Regions from separate parts of the Arthrobacter sp. StoSoilB5 genome, predicted to be linked through region 1. Evidence: riboswitches for the same ligand, from Rfam matches in the RefSeq annotation. Region 1 holds a riboswitch; the other holds the start of a gene.
The links. A riboswitch is a leader RNA that binds a small molecule or an ion and turns the genes downstream of it on or off. The one in region 1 is predicted to bind S-adenosylmethionine.
Positions count from the first base shown of each region.

Region 2: it holds a riboswitch for S-adenosylmethionine, as region 1 does, so the genes downstream of both, LDN75_RS16475 (aminotransferase class V-fold PLP-dependent enzyme) here and LDN75_RS21465 (DUF1737 domain-containing protein) in region 1, are expected to answer to the same signal.

Region 1 is NZ_AP024646.1:4,731,987-4,739,856, forward strand. It holds gene LDN75_RS21455 (aromatic amino acid ammonia-lyase) at 1-467, opposite strand, end outside; gene LDN75_RS21460 (NtaA/DmoA family FMN-dependent monooxygenase) at 470-1,798, opposite strand; SAM riboswitch class IV at 1,965-2,076, shown strand; gene LDN75_RS21465 (DUF1737 domain-containing protein) at 2,091-2,357, shown strand; gene LDN75_RS21470 (rhodanese-like domain-containing protein) at 2,354-2,764, shown strand; gene LDN75_RS21475 (O-succinylhomoserine sulfhydrylase) at 2,765-3,973, shown strand; gene LDN75_RS21480 (hypothetical protein) at 3,984-4,580, shown strand; gene LDN75_RS21485 (glutamate--cysteine ligase) at 4,577-5,791, opposite strand; gene LDN75_RS21490 (UDP-N-acetylglucosamine 1-carboxyvinyltransferase) at 5,831-7,354, opposite strand; gene LDN75_RS21495 (energy-coupling factor transporter transmembrane component T) at 7,471-7,870, opposite strand, start outside.
Region 2 is NZ_AP024646.1:3,639,220-3,647,089, forward strand. It holds gene LDN75_RS16450 (sigma-70 family RNA polymerase sigma factor) at 1-221, opposite strand, end outside; gene LDN75_RS16455 (DoxX family membrane protein) at 413-928, shown strand; gene aroA (3-phosphoshikimate 1-carboxyvinyltransferase) at 935-2,323, shown strand; gene LDN75_RS16465 (ribosome small subunit-dependent GTPase A) at 2,326-3,441, shown strand; gene hisN (histidinol-phosphatase) at 3,497-4,309, shown strand; SAM riboswitch class IV at 4,492-4,605, shown strand; gene LDN75_RS16475 (aminotransferase class V-fold PLP-dependent enzyme) at 4,637-6,043, shown strand; gene LDN75_RS16480 (class I SAM-dependent methyltransferase) at 6,132-6,938, shown strand; gene LDN75_RS16485 (metal-dependent transcriptional regulator) at 6,948-7,661, shown strand; gene LDN75_RS16490 (MFS transporter) at 7,680-7,870, opposite strand, start outside.

The DNA of each region.
Region 1 (7,870 bases):
GCGGCCAGCTGGGTGAGGTCCGACGAGCCGACTGAGCCTTCGCGCGGAATGGCGGGAAGAACCCCACGGTTGAGCAGTTCCGCATAGAACTGGGCTGTCTCCGGCCGCACTCCGGATCCGCCGCGGCTGAAGCCGATGAGCCGGGCGAGGATCACGGCCCGGGACGAGGGCCGGTCCAGGTAAGCGCCAACGCCACTGTTGTGATACCTGACTACTTGGATTTGGTACGCCAGGACCGACTTCTCCTCCACAGCTGTATCGCGTCCGGATCCGAGGAGGGTATTGAGGCCGTAGATTCTCTCCCCGGACGTCGAAGCCCGCTCCAGCACTTCCCGTGAGCGACCCAGCAAAGACAACGCATCTTGGTTGAGTTTCACGTGAAACGCCGGATCCAGCGCGGCCAGGGCAACGCTGCGGGCGTCCACAGGCGACGTCCCAATCAGCAGGGTCCTGGGCTCGGAGGACATCGTCAGAAGTCCAGGAGGTTTTGGCGGAAGCCGCCGTTGCCGTAACTCTTCCTCAACAGGCCGCGGCGGCGCAGTTCGGGAGTGAGCTTGTCCAACACGCCATGGACGGTCACGGGGTCCACAAAGCCGGAGAAGAGGAAGCCGTCGCCACCCACGGCCTCGCCGGTCTCCTCAAGGTAATCCGCGATTTCACCAACCGTGCCGATGATCGAATCGCCGGCACCACCGCTGCGTGCTTGCAGGATCTGGCGCAGGGTAGACCCCGGGGGCGCTGCCTTCGCGAAGTGTTCCAACGTGCCTTGGTTGCTGTTGGTACTCAGTTCAGGCAACGGCGCATCGAGGTCGAATTGCTTGAAATCGATCACCGAGAGGTAGGAGATCGAGTTGAGCTGGCTGTCGATGTCACGCTGGGTGAGCTCCCGGCGCCGCGCCCGCAACTCCTCGGCCTCGGCTGGTGAGCCGACTATGGTGGGCTTCAGCACGAAGAGTACCTTGACGTCGTCGGGGTTCCTGCCAGCTTGGGCGGCCTCGGCACGGATGGAATCCCGGTAGGCCTTCATGCCGTCAACGCCCCGCGCCAAGGCGATCGCCACATCCGCGTGCCCACCCGCGAAGGCTTTGCCGCGTGGCGAAGCACCGGCCTGCACCAGCACGGGCTCCTCCGGCAAGGGCGCGGTATTCAACGGGCCCCGGACCTTGAAGAAGTCACCTTGATGGTTGATGGGGTGCACTTTGGTGTGGTCCGCGAACACGCCGGCCTCAACGTCCTCAAGCACAGCGCCAGGTTCCCAGCTCCGCCAGAGCCGCCGGACGACGTCGACGAATTCCTCCGCCTTCTCATATCGCAGGTCGTGCTCGATCTGCTGGTCCAGCCCATAATTCTGCGCCGCAAGGTCGCTGCCGGAGGTAACAACGTTCCAGCCCAGCTGCCCCTCGGAGAAATGCTGGAGCGTAGCCAGGAGGCGGGCCGCCGTGAAGGGAGGATAGAACGATGCACTGACCGTGGGCACGATCCCCAGGTGCTTGGTTGCCGAAAGAAGGTACGGGACCAGCGCCAAGGGATCATGCTTGGGCGCAAAGGAGGCATGCGCCAGTGAAACCTCGGCAGTGCCGCCATAGGTGTCCGGAACAGTGAGGGAATCCTCGATGATGAACAGGTCAAGCCCGGATTGTTCGAAGGCCCGGACGGCCTCTTGATACAGGGCCGGCTTCTTCCAGTCGTAGCCCAGGCTATATCCGGGAGTGCCCCAGCCCTGGACGCCGAAACCGTGCCCCACGAACCATCCAAAATGCAGCATGGGCTTGAGTGTAGAACTGTCTTGTCCGTTCACCGCGACCTGATTTCATGCGAAGTTACAGGGGGTCGTACTGCGTCAATTATGCTCCCGGGACGTCACATTTGGGCTGTTACCCCAGCACCAGCCGGTTACGCAACATGACGGCTGCGCAACCGCTTGCAAGTGCGGGCCGCAGCCGCGGGATGTTACGTTTTTCTTGAGTAATGAGCACCAGCGCCAAGCCCTGACTTGCTGGTCGGCAACCCTCTCTCCGGCGGGGTGCCTCAGGTGACTACTCGGCGTATCGACACTTCGAACTGCAAGCGTGACTGAGGAGCACCAGCCAATGCCTGAACCCACTGAAGAAAAACTCTCCTACCGCCTGATCACAGGTCCGGATACCCGTGAATTCTGCGAGCGGATCACAGCGGCCCTCGCCGAAGGCTACGTGCTCCACGGCAGCCCGGCCGCCGCCTTCAATGGCACGGATATCATCGTGGCGCAGGCCGTCGTCCTGCCCACTGCCATCGCCAGCGCAGACGCCGCAGTTGCGAATGCCGTTGACCAGTTGGAGAACTACGAAGACGACGAAGCATTCGAGGGACACGCATGAGTTACGCAGGTGACCTGACCCCGCAGGACGCGTGGGCAAAGCTGGAAGAAGGCGCCATCCTGGTGGACGTCCGCACCGAGGGCGAGTGGGCCCACATCGGGATCCCGGACACCAAGGCCACGGAGAACGATCCCCTGTTCATCCAGTGGAACCTCGCCGGCGGCATCCCCAACTCCCGCTTCCTTGAGGAACTGCAGCAGCAGGCACCCGAGGGCGAGGGCGTGGAACTCGTTTTCATCTGCCGCTCAGGCCAGCGATCCATCTCCGCGGCCATCGCCGCGACGCAGGCTGGCTTTACCGCCTACAACGTGCTCGAAGGCTTCGAAGGCGACCCGGACCGCTACGGGGAACGCACCATCAACGGCTGGAAGAACCGTGGCCTGCCGACCAACCTGGGGACCGACTAAGTGACTTTCAATCCTGATGCCGCCAGTTGGAGCCCTGACACACAGGCAGTACGCGGCGGCCTTGACCGTACCAACTTCCAGGAAACGTCCGAACCCGTTTTCCTGAACTCCGGCTTCGTCTACGAATCCGCTGCCGCCGCCGAACGCGCCTTCACCGGCGAGGACGAACGCTTCGTCTACTCGCGCTACGGCAACCCGTCCGTGGCCACCTTCCAGGAGCGGCTGCGCCTGCTCGAAGGCACCGAGGCATGCTTTGCGACCGCGTCCGGCATGTCCGCGGTCTTCACCGCTTTGGGTGCCCTGTTGGCTGCCGGTGACCGCGTGGTTGCCGCCCGTTCCCTGTTCGGCTCGTGCTTCGTCATCCTCAACGAGATCCTGCCGCGCTGGGGCGTTGAAACAGTGTTCGTCGACGGTCCGGACCTCGAGCAGTGGCGTGCCGCCCTCTCCGAGCCGACCACCGCCGTCTTCTTCGAATCGCCCTCGAACCCCATGCAGGAAATCGTGGACATTGCCGCCGTCAGCGAGCTGGCGCATGCCGCAGGGGCGACTGTCGTCGTCGACAATGTCTTTGCCACTCCCCTGCTGCAGCGCTGCGGTGACTTGGGCGCAGACGTCATCGTGTATTCCGGCACCAAGCACATCGATGGCCAGGGACGTGTCCTCGGCGGCGCAATCATGGGCACCAAGGAATTCATCGATGGCCCGGTCAAGCAGTTGATGCGGCACACCGGACCTTCACTCTCCGCGTTCAACGCCTGGGTGTTGACCAAGGGCCTGGAGACCATCGGCTTGCGCGTGAACCACAGCTCGGCCTCCGCTTTGAAAATCGCGGAATGGCTTGAGCAGCAACCTGCCATCAGCTGGGTCAAGTACCCCTTGCTGAAATCGCACCCCCAGTACGAGCTTGCAGCCAAGCAGATGAAGGCCGGCGGTACCGTACTGACCTTCGAGCTGCTGCCCTCTTCCGGGCGTTCCGCCAAGGACGCCGCCTTCGCATTGCTGGACGGCCTGCGCGTCATCGACATCTCGAACAACCTCGGCGACTCCAAGTCCCTCATCACGCACCCGGCCACCACCACCCACCGGGCAATGGGGCCGGAAGGTCGTGCGGCCATTGGACTGAGTGACGGCGTGGTCCGTTTGTCCGTTGGCTTGGAAGATGTAGACGATCTCATCCTGGATCTGGAGAAGGCCCTCAAACAGGTCTAACCTTGCTGCCATGAGCGGCAATCACCCCTATCGCCGTGCCGGAGCGGTCATCGTTGCCGGCACGGTGGTGTGGTTTGTGGGTATCTCGCCGGTATCGCGTGTTTACGTCACCCCTGACGCCGCCGAACGTCTTCGCATGCTCAAGGCCGGCCAGCGTGGCTGGGTGGTCGGGCAGCACCTCGCCGCGGCCGGAACTGCCGCTGTACCCGTTGGATTCGCAGCATTTGCCCGTGGTGTTCCGGGCCGACGGGCCAAGCGGTGGGCTGTTGCAGCCGCGGCCGCTTTACTCGCAGGTGCTCCGCTCTTTGTCTCCAGTTTGTCCCGCCGCGCCTCGGACCTGGAACGCTTTGCCTATGGCCGTGGATCGAATGCGCCGTTCCTTGCCTATTCCGGGCTCCACGTTCTTGCTTTGGCTGCTCTCGGCGGAAGCCTTCTTTCGTTGCCCACCAAACGGTGGATCGGAGTCACGGCCGCAGCCAGCGCGCCCATCTACGGCGCCATCCTTGTGGCAAAGAAGGACATCCCGCCGTTCGTGTTCTACCTCGTCGAGGGCTTGGCGGGGGCGTACCTGATGACGTGGGATGGGACTGACCCAGCGGAAACCTAGAGCCTGCGGACCCTTGTCAGGATGGGCGCGGTTCGGTTGAGGGCAGGGTCCTTACGTGCATCTGCTGCAGCACCACGGACCGTCACTTTCACCGCATGTCCCACCACCGCTCCCAAGGCCTCATCACTGGGCGGACTTCCCGGCAAATTTTGTGAATCACGTTGCCTGTTGTTGAAACGCTCTGCGGCTTCGCGTTGCTCCTGGGCTCCGTTCCCGCGTTCGAGGATGTCCGAGACTCCGGCCTTCACGAGCTCCAGTTCACCTTGGTCGTCCAGGACAGGGCTCAGATAATCCACCAAGGCCCAAACCACATCAGCTGCCGGTTGGGGACGGAAGTCGCCAAAGTCCAGGAGGTCTCCGCGCAATCCAGAGTTGCTCGCTTGCCAACTCGCCATCCGGAGCAGGGCTGTCGGCACCGAGGCGGGCTCAACGCCGTCGAGCATTTCCAGGGAAGCGGTCTCCACTAAAGCCCTCACCAACACCGCAACCAGGGCTGCGTCCTCCGAACGGAGGCACACATCAGCCACCCTGACTTCCACGGTGGGATGGTTGCGGGAGATGCGGGCGTCAAAGTAAATCATGCCCTCGTCAAGGAGCACCCCGGTCTCCAGGAGGCGCTGGACCATCCGCCGGTAGGCAGTCAACGAGCCAAACACAGCGGAAGGGCCGGATGTTGGCCAACGGTTCCACGCCTGGATCCTGTAGCTCTCGAAACCCGTGGGCACCCCGCGCCAGTACGGTGAATTGGCGCTGATGGCCGTCAACACAGCGAGTTTGTCGCGGATATGATCCAGGACGACCACGCCCTCTTCAGGCGACTCCACGGCGGTGTGCACATGGAAGCCGCAGGTCAGTTGCTCGTGGGCCGTCAAACCGAAGCGTTCAAGCATCACGGCGAAGCGGGGATCAGGAGTCGTATGGGTGTTCTTAGCCAGGGGCGAGGTGGCAATCGCGGCCACCCGGGCGTCGTGCTTCCTGGCAGCGTCATTGGCCATCGCACGTCCACGCCGGATCTGCTGCAGGAGCTCGCTGTAGCTATGGCAAGGACGGGTCTGGGTTTCGATCTGTTCCAGCTTCAGTTCCTGGCTCAGGCCCGTCCCGGTTTCAGGGGGTGATTCCGTGCCAGCCAGCAGCGCATCCGCGAGGGCCAGGGGCTCGCCCGTCACAGGATCGACGATGAGTAGCTCTTCCTCAACCCCGAAAGTCCGCATGGGACCATTCTGCTTCATTCGGCCGGAGAAACCGCATGCTTAGTCCTGGAAGTACTCCACCTTGGCGCCGATGGTGTTCAAGCGCTCAGCTAGATCCTCATAGCCACGTTCAATCACGTAGATATTCCGAAGCTCCGATGTTCCACGGGCCGCCAACATAGCCAGGAGCAGGCACGCTGCCGGACGCAGGGCCGGCGGGCAGCCAATCTCCGCGGCGCGCCATTTGGTGGGTCCGTTGACGTAGATCCGGTGCGGGTCCAGGAGTTGCACTTGGGCGCCCAGCTTGTTGAGCTCCGTCAGGTAAATGGCACGGTTCTCGTAGACCCAGTCGTGGATCATGGTCTGGCCCTCGGCGTTGCCGGCGATCACGGCGAAGAAGGGCAGGTTGTCGATATTGAGCCCCGGGAACGGCATGGGGTGGATCTTGTCCTGCGGTGCGTGGAGCTCGGAGGGCTTGGTGGTGACGTCCACCAAACGCGTCCGACCGTTGCGCGCCATGTATTCACCTGAGATTTCGAGCTTTTGGCCCATCTGTTCCAGGGTGGCGAGTTCAATTTCCATGAACTCGATGGGAACCCTGCGGATGGTGACCTCGGAGTTCGTCACGATGCCCGCGGTGATCAGGCTCATGGCCTCTATGGGATCCTCGGATGGGAAGTACTCAATGTCAACGTCTATGGCTGACCGGCCGGTGATCTTCAATGTGGTAGTCCCGACGCCCTCGATGGTGACACCCAAACCCTGCAAGTAGAAGCAGAGATCCTGGACCATGTAGTTGGGGCTCGCGTTGCGGATCACAGTGCTGCCCTCGCGGTGCGCGGCGGCCATGATCGCGTTCTCGGTGACGGTGTCGCCGCGTTCGGACAGGACGAAGGAACGGTCGAGCCCATCGGCGGGGGGCGCCACCACGGAGTAGAAGCCCGACTTTGCCCCAACCGTGAGCCCGAACTGGCGCAACGCCTGCATGTGGGGCTCAACAGTTCGCGTGCCCAGGTCGCATCCACCGGCGTAGGGCAACAGGTATTCGGCAGTCTCGTCCAGGAGCGGGCCGAGCAGCATAATGACGCTTCGTGTGCGGCGGGCCGCCTCCACGTCCATCGATTCAAGGTCCAGGACCTCGGGCCGGCGGATACGGAGGTCGCTGCCGTTGAGCCAGGTGCATTCGACGCCGATGGACGTCAGCACTTCAACGATCCGGTTGACTTCTTCAATACGTGCCAAGCGACGCAGCGTGGTGGTGCCCCGGTTGATCAGGCTGGCACACAACAGGGCCACACCGGCGTTCTTGCTGCTGTTGACATCCACTTCGCCGGAGAGCGTGTGACCGCCCTCCACCCGGAGGTGCGTCATCTGCGGTTTGCCGACCTTGACGATGGAGCGGCCGAAGATGGCCTCCAGCCGTTCGATCATTCGGAGGCTGAGATTCTGCTTGCCCTGCTCCATTCGGGCGATAGCGCTCTGGCTGGTTCCCAGCTCAGAAGCCAACTGCCCCTGCGTCCAGCCCTTTTCGCTTCGCGCGTTGCGGAGCAGGAGGCCAACATGTTCGGCGGTAGGTTGCGTCATACACAAGAAATATCACAAGTGAGTTAGAAGTGATGCGCAAAATGCCGATTCAGCGAGAAACCTCACACCATACCCGCATCGTGCGATATCTGGCTCGAGAAGACCCAGCTCAAGCCCTAACGCCAGACGAAACTCCAGGTGCCCGCGCCAATCGCGGTCAGTACCGCAGCGGCAGCGATGACGAGGCCGCCAAGGAGCACCCACACATCCAGGAGCGAGTACGTCGATTCCCGGGCCCACGTTCGTTGTCCGCCACCGAAACCACGCGCTTCCATGGTGACGGCCAGCCGGGAGGCCCGCCGAACTGCCTGAACCAGCAGCCCGAAACTCTGGCCAAGCGTTGCCTTCAGCCGTTGCAGCGGGCTGCCCTGCGAACCCACACCGCGGGCCCGCCTGGCCATGCCGATTGTCTGCCATTCCTCCGCCATCAAACCCACCAAGCGCATGGCAGCCAGTGACCCGAGGACAAAGCGGTGTGGCAGCTTTGCCTTCTGTGCCAGCGCATCAGCCAAATCG
Region 2 (7,870 bases), 1.1 Mb from region 1:
TCCCGCCGCTGTTCGGGAGTTTCCGTAGCGACATCGACGTCGGCCGGTGCCGGGGCATCGGCGGCGCTATCCTCCGGGGACGAGTCGGCTGCTTCGTACATGGCCGCTGCGGCCGGTTCAATGGTGCTCATCGTTGCCAAGTCTACTGTCAGCTTCCGGGAATCCGGCTGCGCAGGATACCCAGGCTCCAGGAGACCCACTCGGTCCTTAACCAAGGTCAAAAAACCAACTCCGTTCAGCGAAGCGGCAACACCATGCCGCGGCCCGGTCTTCACCGTGCTTGTTGTTCACAACGGCAGGCGCTGGGTAAATATTCCGCAAAGGTGCAAGACTAGAGCAGACTGCACCCCTTGAACACAGCACTTACTGAATAACGTCATGAAATTATGACAAGCCATCCAGGAGGCAAGACATGTCTGTTATCCGTTTTCTCGCGCGGCCGATGCTCGCGTCCAGCTTCGTCATCGCAGGTCTGGACAAGCTCAAGAACGCGGACGACACTGCGAAGCAATTGTCGCCTGTGCTTCGCCGCGCCTCTGAGTCCCTGCCTTTCCCGACTGACGAGAAAGTCCTGGCCCGGGTTATCGGCGGGGCGCAACTAGGTGCCGGCGCGTTGCTGGGGCTTGGCAAATTTTCCCGCTTCGCTGCGACGGTTCTGGCGCTGACTTCCGCGCTGAACTCCTATGTGGAGTGGCGGTCAGCGGACATCAGCTCCAAGGAAGGCCGGAATGCACGCCGGGCCCAACTCCTGAAGAACATTTCCCTTACCGGCGGCGTTTTGCTGGCGTCTGTCGACACAGAAGGCCGCCCGAGCCTGGCATGGCGGGCCGAACACCTGGCGGCCGACGCCAGGAAGGTCACCGGAAAGCAGTTCAAGAGGGCAGACAAAGCAGTACGCAAGGCCGTAGACAACGCAGTTGGAGCATAAGGAAGCATGACAGGTACCACCGCAGCAAACACGGGCTCAACGAACTCCATCCATACCCTGCCTCTGTGGGCGGCTCCCTATGCCACAAGGCCAGTGGATGCCACAGTGACGGTGCCGGGCTCAAAATCGCTCACCAACCGGTTCCTGGTCCTTGCAGCGTTGGCCGACGGACCTTCCCGGCTCCGGGCCCCCCTTCATTCCCGTGACTCCGTCCTGATGATCCAGGCGCTGAGGCAACTGGGCGCCACCGTCACCGAGGTACCCGGCGACGGTGGTTACGGACCGGACCTTGAGATCACCCCCATGGATCCTTCAGCTGCGGGTGCGGACACTGCCATCGATTGCGGCCTTGCCGGGACAGTCATGCGGTTCGTTCCACCTTTGGCTGCGCTGCGCAATGGTTCGACCATGTTCGACGGCGATCCCCACGCCCGCAAGCGGCCCATGGGGACCATCATCGAAGCACTGCTCGCTCTCGGAGTTCCCGTCGCCACCGAAGGCGGCAGGACGCCGTCGGCCCTTCCCTTCTCGGTGGACGGCACGGGCGAGGTCCGGGGTGGCCACCTGGTGATCGACGCAAGCGCATCGTCCCAATTCGTCTCGGCTTTGCTGCTCGTCGGGGCGCGGTTCACTGAGGGCCTGCACCTGGAGCACGTCGGCAAGCCAGTGCCCAGCCTTGACCACATCAACATGACCGTGGCCGTCCTGCGCAGCGTCGGCGTCAAGGTCGATGACTCGGTGCCCAACCACTGGCGGGTCTCCCCCGGAGCCATCCAGGCATTCGACCAGCGGATCGAACAGGACCTTTCCAACGCCGGCCCGTTCCTCGCTGCTGCACTGGCAACCCGCGGAACCGTCCGGATCCCCAATTGGCCCATGCAAACCACCCAGGTTGGCGACCTCTGGCGCAGCATACTCACTGCCATGGGGGCCACCGTAACCCTCGAGAACGGTACCCTCACCGTGAAGGGCGGTCCGGAAATCAAGGGCGCGGACTTCGACGAAACCAGCGAACTTGCGCCCACGGTCGCAGCGCTGTGCGCCCTGGCTACGGGCCCGTCAAGGCTGACCGGTATCGCCCACCTTCGTGGCCATGAAACCGATCGGCTCGCCGCGTTGGCCGCTGAAATCAACCGGCTGGGCGGCGACGCAGAGGAAACAGCCGACGGCCTTATCATCCGCCCGGCTGCTTTGCACGCAGGCGTCGTCCACAGCTATGCCGACCACCGCATGGCTACGGCGGGCGCCATTCTGGGGCTCGCCGTTGAAGGTGTGCAGGTGGAAGATATCGCCACGACGTCCAAGACGATGCCCGAATTTCCACAGATGTGGGAGGCCATGCTGCAGCAGCGCACAGGCGACGATGAGACCGTCACCAGTGAGGCCAGCAACTGACCATGGGCCGCGACGCACGCTCCTGGGACGAATCGGACGTCCGGATCCGTCCGAACAAAAAAGGATCAAGGCCCCGGACCAAGGACCGCCCCAGCCATGATGACGCAGTCATCGGCCGGATCATCACGGTAGACCGCGGGCGCTACACGGCCATCGTTGGGGAAGACTCCGCGGACGAGCGTATTATCATCGCCGCACGCGCGCGTGAACTACGGCGAAATCCCGTGGTCCCCGGCGATTTCGTCGCGCTGGTGGGCGACGTATCGGGGGCGCCGGACACCCTGGCAAGGCTGGTGCGTGTCGAAGAACGCAAGACGGTCCTTCGCCGCAGCGCCGATGATACCGACCCCATCGAAAGAGTGGTGGTGGCCAACGCGGACCAACTTGTGGTGGTGGTCGCCGCGGCCAACCCGGAACCGCGCACTGGCTTTATCGACCGCGCCTTGGTTGCAGCCTACGACGCCGGGATCGAGCCACTGCTGCTCGTCACCAAGGCTGACGTCAAGGATCCTGCCGAGCTGTTGTCCAACTATCTCAGCCTGGACTTCCCTGTCATCATCAGCCGTACGGCCGACGCCGAAGCTTCCGGTATTGACGCCCGATCGGACGACGGACTGTCCGCGCGTCTGGACAGCAGCGCCGTTGCCCAATTGCGGGCCCACCTTGATGGCAAAGTGACAGTCATGCTTGGCCATTCGGGAGTCGGCAAGTCCACCATGGTCAACGCCCTGACCGGCGCTGAGCGCGCTACGGGTGGCGTTAATGCTGTCACCGGAAGGGGCCGGCATACGTCGTCGTCGGCGTTGGCCTTGAAGCTGGCGGACGCGCCGTCCGGTAGCTGGATCATCGATACCCCCGGTATTCGTTCCTTCGGACTCGCGCACGTGGACCCCGATCGCATCCTGCATTCCTTCCCCGATTTGGAACCGGGCACCGAAGCTTGCGACCGCGGCTGCAAACACGATGCCAGTGCCATCAATTGTGGACTTGACGCGTGGGTGAACGAGGGAAACGCCGGTCCTTCCGGAGTGGCACGGTTGTCTTCGCTCCGGCGGCTGCTGGGCGCAGACCCGCGTTTGGAAGCGAAGGAAACCAAGGAACTGGGTACCGTCAACTAAACATTGGTGGAACACGGATCCAACTGCAGGGAAAGTTTCACGATAGTTTGGTGGCATGACCCAACCCGTATCCAGCTACAACGATGATCTGCGACTGGCCCACGTGCTGGCGGATTCCGTGGACGCCCAAACCATGGACCGCTTCAAGGCACTGGATCTGCGGGTCGAGACCAAGCCTGACCTCACTCCCGTTACTGATGCCGACAAGGCTGCGGAAGAAGCAATCCGGGGCCAGCTGTCGCGCTCGCGCCCCCGGGACGCTGTCCTCGGCGAGGAGTTCGGCAGCAGCGGCCACGGCTCCCGGCGCTGGATCATCGACCCCATCGACGGCACCAAGAACTTCGTGCGTGGCGTTCCAGTGTGGGCCACCCTGATCGCACTCGTGGACGAAGGCGAGCCGGTGGTTGGAGTTGTCAGTGCTCCCGCACTCGGCAAACGTTGGTGGGCGGCAAAGGACATGGGCGCCTATATGGGGCGCTCCCTGGCCTCGGCCACCCGGCTCAAGGTGTCCAACGTTTCGCGCCTGGCCGATGCTTCGATGTCATATTCCAGCCTTTCCGGTTGGAAGGAACGCGGCAATCTCGACGAATTCCTAGGTCTGACGGAAGACATCTGGCGCACGCGTGCCTACGGCGACTTCTGGTCCTATTGCTTGGTGGCCGAGGGGGCCGTGGATATCGCCTGCGAGCCGGAATTGAACCTTTACGACATGGCCGCGCTTGTACCCATCGTCACGGAAGCCGGCGGCCGTTTCACCTCGTTGGAAGGCGAGGATGGCCCCTTCGGGGGCAACGCCTTGGCCACCAACTCCATCCTGCATTCAGAGGTCCTCAAACGGCTAAACCCCGCCTTGGATGACCTCCTCTGATCCAGCGATACGAGCAAGACATCTGGCTGTGGATAGAATTTTCGACGGCGGATGCCTCCTTTACGGGGCATCCGCCGTTTTTTCTTCGCCCAAAGGGCTGTTTCGGCACGCTTCGTAACAATCCGCTTAACAAAGCGAAGCGACTTTGGAACAGGCCGGAGGCTTGCCCTAACCTCTTTACAGGTCACGAGTGCCAGCGCTAAACCCCGGTTTGCTGGCCGGCAACCCTCCATTCGCGGTGGGGTGCCCCGGGTGACGACCTGGCCGGTCCGGAAGGGATACGGCAAGCGCGGATCCCCTGTGGGGGTCCTTCTTGAGTGAGGTCCCATGAGCACTGCTACGTTCAACTCCACCGTCCTGCCGTCCTTTGCGGTCGGAGCAGCGCAGGAAGCCGCTGCAGGCAGGCCCCTGGCCGCTGTCACGGGCGCGGAGCTGCAAGCTCCCCTGATCCAGGGTGGCCACGTCCGCTACGCCAACCTCGATTACGGAGCGTCGGCTCCGGCCCTGACCATCGTTTCTGCGTATCTCAATGAGATCCTCCCCTACTACGCGAGTGTCCACCGCGGTGCGGGCTACGCTTCCCAGATCAGCACGTCCGTCTACGAGAACTCCCGCGACATCGTGCGTGAGTTCATTGGCGGCCGCCCCGACGATTCCGTCATCTTCACCCGGAACACCACGGATTCACTCAACCTGTTGGCAGGCTGCCTTCCGCAACTCGACGGAAAGCCGACCGGCGAGGTCCTCTACCTGGACATCGAGCACCATGCCAACCTCCTGCCTTGGCAGGGCGTTCCGCACCGCAGCGTCGTAGCTGCTTCTACACTGACCGCTACCGTGGCAAAGCTCCGCGAGGAACTCAGTCAAGGCGGCGTGTCCTTGCTGGCAGTTACCGGGGCTTCGAACGTGACGGGCGAAATCCTGCCGATCGCCGAACTAGCCGCCCTGGCGCACGAATACGGTGCACGGATTGTGGTGGACGCAGCCCAGCTTGCCCCTCACCGCCGCATCAACATCACCGAATCAGACGTCGACTACATCGTATTCTCCGGGCATAAGCTCTACGCTCCGTTCGGCGCCGGCGTTGTTGTAGGGCGCCCTGACTGGCTTGACGCCGGCACTCCCCACCTTGCCGGCGGCGGCGCTGTTCGTGAAGCCCGCCTCGACTCGGTCAGTTGGGCTTCCGGTCCCGCACGTCACGAGGGCGGCTCCCCCAACGTCCTGGGCGCGGCAACATTGGCGCGCGCTACGCAGGTGCTCGCCGGGCTGGACCAAGAGGCCTGGCATGCTCATGAAGCGGCCATCCGCTCGTACCTGGTACAGGGACTTGAGGCAATCGACGGCGTTACCGTCCACCGGATCTTCAGCGACTCCGAGGACACCATCGGCGTGGTCAACTTCTCGGTGGAAGGATTCGACGCCGGATTGGTCGCGGCTTACCTCGCCGCAGAACACGGTGTAGGGCTTCGTGACGGCCGCTTCTGCGCGCACCCCCTGCTCAAGCGGCTCGGACTCCCTTCGGGCTCGCTGCGGGCCAGCTTCGGCGTGGGCTCCCGCTTGGAGGATGCCACACGGCTGCTGGCGGGTATCGAGGAACTCAAGCGCACCGGGCTCGGCTGGGACTACGTGGTGGACGAGGGCCGCTGGGTACCGGCCAATGACCACCGCAGCTACCCGGAATGGGCACCGAATACGCCCGGCACCGCAGGTGCCGCGCCCTGCACTATTGACTAAGCGGCCTGAGCCGGATCGTCAGCATGGTCCTTACGGTAAATTCGTAGGGTATCCCAGGCGTTTGCGGTAAAGGAGTTGTTGCGTGGCCATGCATTCCCGAGGTCTTTCCGGAGGCACGGGTAGCCCCGGTGGACCCAAGCTGCATGCCACCCGCCGCCGCGAGCTGGGCCTGAGCTTTCAGGACGGCGGGGAACACTACGATCGCGTTCGGCCCGGCTATCCCGCAGATTCAGTGGACTGGCTTCTTCCTCTGGGAGCGAAGTCCGCCGCGGATCTCGGAGCGGGAACGGGAAAATTCACTGCCCTCTTGGTGGAACGCGGACTTGAGGTGGCCGCCGTCGATCCTTCCTTGGACATGCTGGAGCAACTGCAAAAGTCCTATCCTGACGTCAAGGCGTTGGAGGGAACGGCCGAGGCAACAGGGCTGACGGACTCAGCATTCGACGTCGTCAGCGTTGCCCAGGCCTGGCACTGGTGTGACCCGCTCAAGGCCAGCACGGAAATCGCCCGAATCCTTCGCCCCCACGGAGTTCTTGGCCTCGTATGGAACCAACTGGACACTTCTGTGCCCTGGGTCCACCGGCTATCGCGCATCATGCACGCCGGAGATGTGCACAAGCCCGGCTTCCGGCCAGTTATCGGACCGGAATTCACGGATGTGGAGAGCCATCTCACCAGTTGGCTGGACGCTGTGTCGCCGGAGGACATCATGGAGCTCACCAAATCGCGCAGCTACTACCTCCGCGCCAACGAGGCCACCCGGGCGAAGGTCATGGGCAACCTGGAATGGTACCTCTACGATCATCTGGGCCACGCCCCCGGCCAGCTCCTGGAACTGCCGTACGTGACGCAGACTTGGCGGGCCCGCAAGATCCAGGGCGCCCTGCCACGGTAGGCTTGGTGTGTGAAGACCAGTACGCCCTCCTCCTCGATCGAGGACTACGTCAAGGTCATCTACTCCTACACGGAGTGGCAGGACAAACCAATTACGTCCTCCCAGCTTGCCCAGCGGCTTGGCGTTGCCAATTCCTCGGTGTCTGAAATGGTCCGCAAACTCAAGGACCAGGGCTTGGTGGATCACCAGCCTTACAGTGCTATCAGGCTGACTCCGGAGGGCATGCGCCTGGCACTGTCCATGGTCCGGCGCCACCGCCTCATTGAGACTTACCTCGTGGACGAACTCGGTTACAGCTGGGATGAAGTCCACGACGAAGCTGAGATGTTGGAACACGCTGTGTCCGATACCTTCATCGAGCGCATGGCCGCCAAGCTTGGCCATCCCCTCCGGGATCCCCATGGCGACCCCATTCCCTCGGCAGACGGATCGGTGGAGTTGCCGCACGCCTACCGCATGATCGAGTTGGACGAGGGCCACTCAGGCCGCATCACCCGGATCAGCGATGAAAACCCCGATCTCCTCCGCTACCTCGCGTCGGAAGAGATCACCTTGGACGCTCCGGTGGAAGTTGTGGGCCGCAAACCTTTCGGCGGAGCCCTCGTTGTTCGGATTGGCAGCGGTCCACAGCGCCGCGAGTTTGATCTTGCCGACGAAGTTACCTCGGCACTTTGGGTCCAGAGCGCCGAAGTCCACGAAGGTTGCGTACTTCCCGCACGATGACCCGATGCGCTGCCCAGGCTACGTACGCTGGCTGGCCGACCCGCCGTCGTCGGACGCTGCATCCGGTTCGCTCCCAGCGGCAACTGCGGCTTCCGGAGCGGGGTTACGGATCCCGACGGCGGACGCCACCGCCCCGACAACGAACAGTACCGCCGTGACTATCAAGGCGTTGTACAAACCTTGCCGTGAGAACACCGGACCGACGATCA